One region of the Sphingobium sp. RS1 genome, then DNA from elsewhere that is predicted to be linked to it. Evidence: riboswitches for the same ligand, from Rfam matches in the RefSeq annotation. Region 1 holds a riboswitch; the other holds the start of a gene.

Evidence for each region. A riboswitch is a leader RNA that binds a small molecule or an ion and turns the genes downstream of it on or off. The one in region 1 is predicted to bind cobalamin.
Region 2: another riboswitch for cobalamin. It lies ahead of cobW (cobalamin biosynthesis protein CobW); the one in region 1 lies ahead of ACNHGR_RS23130 (TonB-dependent receptor plug domain-containing protein).

The regions. Positions count from the first base shown of each region.
Region 1 covers NZ_JBLZXE010000003.1:709,963-712,147, forward strand. Annotated here, with positions in the region: gene ACNHGR_RS23125 (cobyrinate a,c-diamide synthase) at 1-684, shown strand, start outside; cobalamin riboswitch at 697-885, shown strand; gene ACNHGR_RS23130 (TonB-dependent receptor plug domain-containing protein) at 1,039-2,185, shown strand, end outside.
Region 2 covers NZ_JBLZXE010000002.1:2,988,288-2,990,472, forward strand. Annotated here, with positions in the region: gene cobW (cobalamin biosynthesis protein CobW) at 1-995, opposite strand, end outside; cobalamin riboswitch at 1,183-1,427, opposite strand; gene ACNHGR_RS16390 (histidine phosphatase family protein) at 1,497-2,063, opposite strand.

The DNA of each region.
Region 1 (2,185 bases):
ATCGCGGCGATCGCGGAACGGGTGGCGGCGCAATGCGATCTGGATGCGATCCAGGCAGCGGCGGGAGCAACGATGGATGTCCCGGCGCAGAACCCCAATATCCGCCCGCCTGGACAGCGAATCGCCATCGCCCGCGACGCGGCTTTCAGCTTTTTTTACCCCCATATGGCGCACTGGTGGCGATCGGCCGGGGCAGAACTGCACTTCTTCTCGCCACTGGCGGATGAAGCGCCGCCGGCCCATTGCGATGCCTGCTGGCTGCCGGGGGGGTATCCGGAACTCCATGCCGGACGGATCGCCGCCAATCACAACTTTCTGACGGGCCTTCGCGCCTTCGCGCAAAGTCGACCGGTCCATGGGGAATGCGGTGGCTACATGGTGCTGGGCCGCACGCTGGAGGATGGTGATGGCGCCGTGCACGCAATGGCGGGCTTGTTGCCGCTGGATAGCAGCTTTGCGCGTCGGCGCATGACCCTGGGCTATCGCCACGCCCGCTTGCGACAGGACAGCAGCTTCGCCGCTGCCGGGCAGGCACTGCTGGGCCATGAATTCCATTATGCCAGCATCACTGCCAGCGACGGCGAAGCACTGGCCGACATGGCCGATGCCGAAGGCCAGCCGCTCGCGCCGGCTGGCCACCGTGCAGGCCAGGTAACCGGCGGCTTCTTCCACTTGATCGCCTGACCCGACTCGATTAGGGCGGCCATTGCGTCAGGTTCCCCGCAAGGGGATCAAAAGGGAACGGGGTTCAAGACCCCGGCTGCCCCTGCAACTGTGAGCGGCGAGCCATCGAGGCACAGGCCATTGGGATGAACATCCCGAGAAGGCGCTTCGAAACGGCATGGACCCGCAAGCCAGGAGACCTGCCTGTCGCGGTCGTTCTTCGTCCGGACAGGGTGTGCCGGTCGAACGAGGATATCCTCGCGCAACGACAAGCTGACCGTGCGGGTTCGCGCGGTGGCGATGTCGTGCGCCCTGATGCCCGGCACCGCTGCCGTGTCGCGTCCGCCCGGTCCTGTCACAGGCTGGGGGATTATCATGCACTGGATTTCAAAGAGCGGACTTTTCATTCTGGCGGGCCTGTCCATCCCGGGCTTCTCGACCCCGGCCTTGGCCGAGGATGCGGGCGACGTGATCGTGACCGCGCTGCGCCAGCCGCAGGCGATCGAGCAGGTTGCATCGAGCATCACGGTGCTCGACAAGGCGGCGATCGACGCGGCGCAGGCTTTGACGGTATCGGACCTTTTGATCCGCACGCCCGGCGTCAGCTTCACCCGCAATGGCGGCTATGGCACGGCGACGTCGATCCGCATTCGCGGCGCAGAGGCAGACCAGACCGTGCTGGTGGTCGACGGCGTCAAGCTGGCCGATCCCTCCTCTACCGGCGGTGGCTATAATTTCGCGACGCTGATGACCGGCGACATCGACCGGATCGAGATATTGCGCGGGCCGCAGTCGATTCTCTGGGGCAGCCAGGCCATTGGCGGCGTCGTCAATGTCGTGACTGCCCGTGCCGAGCGGCCTATCGAAGGCAGCTTCGACATCGAGGCGGGATCACGCGATACCGTCAGTGCCCGCGCTGCGCTGGGTGGCCGGCAGGGCGCGGTCGACTGGCAGATCGCCAGCAGCCGCTTCACGACGGAAGGCATTTCCGCGATCAGCCCGCGCTATGGTGCGAAGGAGAAGGACGGCTACACCAATGGCACGCTCAACGGCCGGCTGGGGGTCGCGCTCGCACCGGGCATATCGGTTGATATGCGCGGCTATTATGCCAAGGGCCGCACTGATATCGACAGCGCCGGCACTGTGCCGGACAGCCCCGAATATTCGGAAGTTGAGGAATGGATCGGCTATGCCGGCCTTAATGCCGATCTGTTCGGCGGCGGGCTGCACAACCGCCTGTCCTTCAGCCGCAGCGAGACGGTACGTGACAATATCAACCCGTCACGCAAGCTGCGGCAGTTGAGCTTCGCTGCGAAGGGCGAAACCAACCGCTACGAATATCAGGGCGTACTGACGATCGCGCAAGGCTGGACCGCGACCTTCGGGGCGGAGCGGGAGGAGCAGCGGATGCGCACCGCCTCACCTTCCGACAATCTCGCCGCCTATGCGACGATCCGCGGATCGGCCGATATCGACAGCCTCTACGCGCAACTCAATGTCGAGCCGCTGGCCGGGCTGACGC
Region 2 (2,185 bases), on a different contig from region 1:
TGATCCAGCCCCTTCTGGCCGATCACGACCAACTGGGTGCGCCGGACTTCGTCCGCCTTCCAGCCACGGTCGAAATAATGCTGGATGCGCGGGCCGACCGCCTGCACCACCAGCCGCGAGGGCTTGCCCGCTACCGCCACCATGCCCTTGATGCGCAAAATGTCGTGCGCGGCGATGGTCGCGTTCAACTGCGCGATCAGCGCATCGACGTTGGCAATGTCGCCGCCCGACAGGGTGAAGCTGTCGAAATCATCATGGTCATGCTCCTCCATCCCGTCGATATGTGATGGGCGGGCATCCAGATCATCCTCAGCGGCAGCGGTGAGGCCCAGCAGCGCGCCGGGATCGACTGCCCCCTGCGCGCTGTGGATGATCGCCACGCCGGGGCGGGTTTCCGCCTTCACCTGCGCTTCGACCGCGATCAGCGTATCGGCGTCGACAAGGTCGGTCTTGTTCAGCACCACCATGTCGGCACAGACCAGCTGTTCCTCGAACAACTCCTCCAACGGGCTGTCATGATCGAGGTTCGGGTCCGCCGCGCGCGCCGCCGCCAGCGCCGCCTCATCCGTGGCGAAGCGGCCGGCCGCCACCGCGTCCGCGTCGATCAGCGCGATTACCCCGTCCACCGTGGCGCGGGTGCGGATATCGGGCCACTGGAACGCCTTGACCAGCGGCTTGGGCAAAGCGAGGCCGCTGGTTTCGATGATGATATGTTCGGGCGGATTGGGCCGGTCGAGCAGCTTCTGCATGGTCGGCAGGAAATCGTCGGCCACGGTGCAGCAGATGCAGCCATTGGCCAGCTCGACAATATCCTCTTCCGGGCAAGCCGCGTCATTGCAGCCCTTCACCAGTTCGCCATCGACGCCGACATCGCCGAACTCGTTGATGACCAGCGCCAGCCGGCGCCCTTGGGCATTTTGCAGCAGATGGCGGATCAGCGTGGTCTTGCCCGCGCCCAGAAAGCCGGTGATGACGGTGGTTGGCACTTTGCTCATGATCTTGTCCCTTGTCGCGCGCCTCAAAACAACGAGGCAGGGACGTACCGTTCGCGAACGGCCGATGCGCGGGAGCGGTCGGGCGCCCGCATCAGGACAGCCGGCCTCGCGCATCGTGCGGCCCCTGCCGCTTCGTTCGTCGCTCAGACGGGTTGGACCGTGCCCCGGTCATCCCCTGGACCAAAGCAAGAGCGACCAGACGCCGGCAGGTCTCCTGGCTCATGGGTCATCGCTTGATACACGGCCTTCCCGGGCCTCGCATGTTGCAGCGTCCGGCCCAGTGGCTGCGGCACGGGGCGCCTTGCCCCGCCGCTTTTGTGTATCGCGCTCGCCACTTACAGTTGCAGGGACAGCCTCGGATTAGGACGGCTTCTCGCCGTCCGCACCGCGTTCCCATTTTAAGCCTCTTGCGAGGCACCGGCGCGATCTTTTCGCCCGCGCATCATAAGATGCATGGACGGGATTGCGGATAGAGACGGCAATGCCGGTCCGCAACTCTTTTCACAAAGGGGTGAGGCTCTGTAGCCGCCAGCGGCCGTTGAAGGACAGCATCGTGCGCGACAGCGGGGCGATGTCGATCCCGAGACTGGCATGTAGTGGCATGTCGAGCGCATGGGCGATGGCAGCACGGATCGGCATAGGATGGGACAAGGCGCAGATGCGCGCGCTCGTGCCGGCAAGGGCATCGAGCCAGACACCGATGCGCAACTGGCAGCCATGCAGGCTCTCGCCGTCCGGGCTGCCCCGCGCCGGATCGGCCAGCCATTGCGCAAGAGCATCGGGTTCCTCCGCCGATAGCCGGGTGAAGCTGCGCCCGGCCCAGCGGCCATGGCTGACGTCGCGCAATGCCGGCTGGGGCAGGGGGGTGACGCCCATCGCCTGCGCCGTTTCGATGGCGGAGAGGCAAGGGCTGACCTCCACTATCTCGCGAAAGTGGGTCGGTAGGGCGAGCGCGGCGGCATCGCGCCGGCCGTGATCGTCCAGCGATTCGCCAGGGGCGGGAAAGCCCCCCTGCCGGCTGGAGCGCGTCGCACCGGCGCAGAGCAGCAGCAGCGATGTCGTCAGCACGGCCTCCAGCAGATGATTGACGCCATCCCTTCGCTCAGCCTAAAGGACGGATCGTTCAGGATGAAGAAGCCGGTGCAATTCCGGCGCGGTCGCGCCACTGTTATCGCCGTCGATTGCCGACG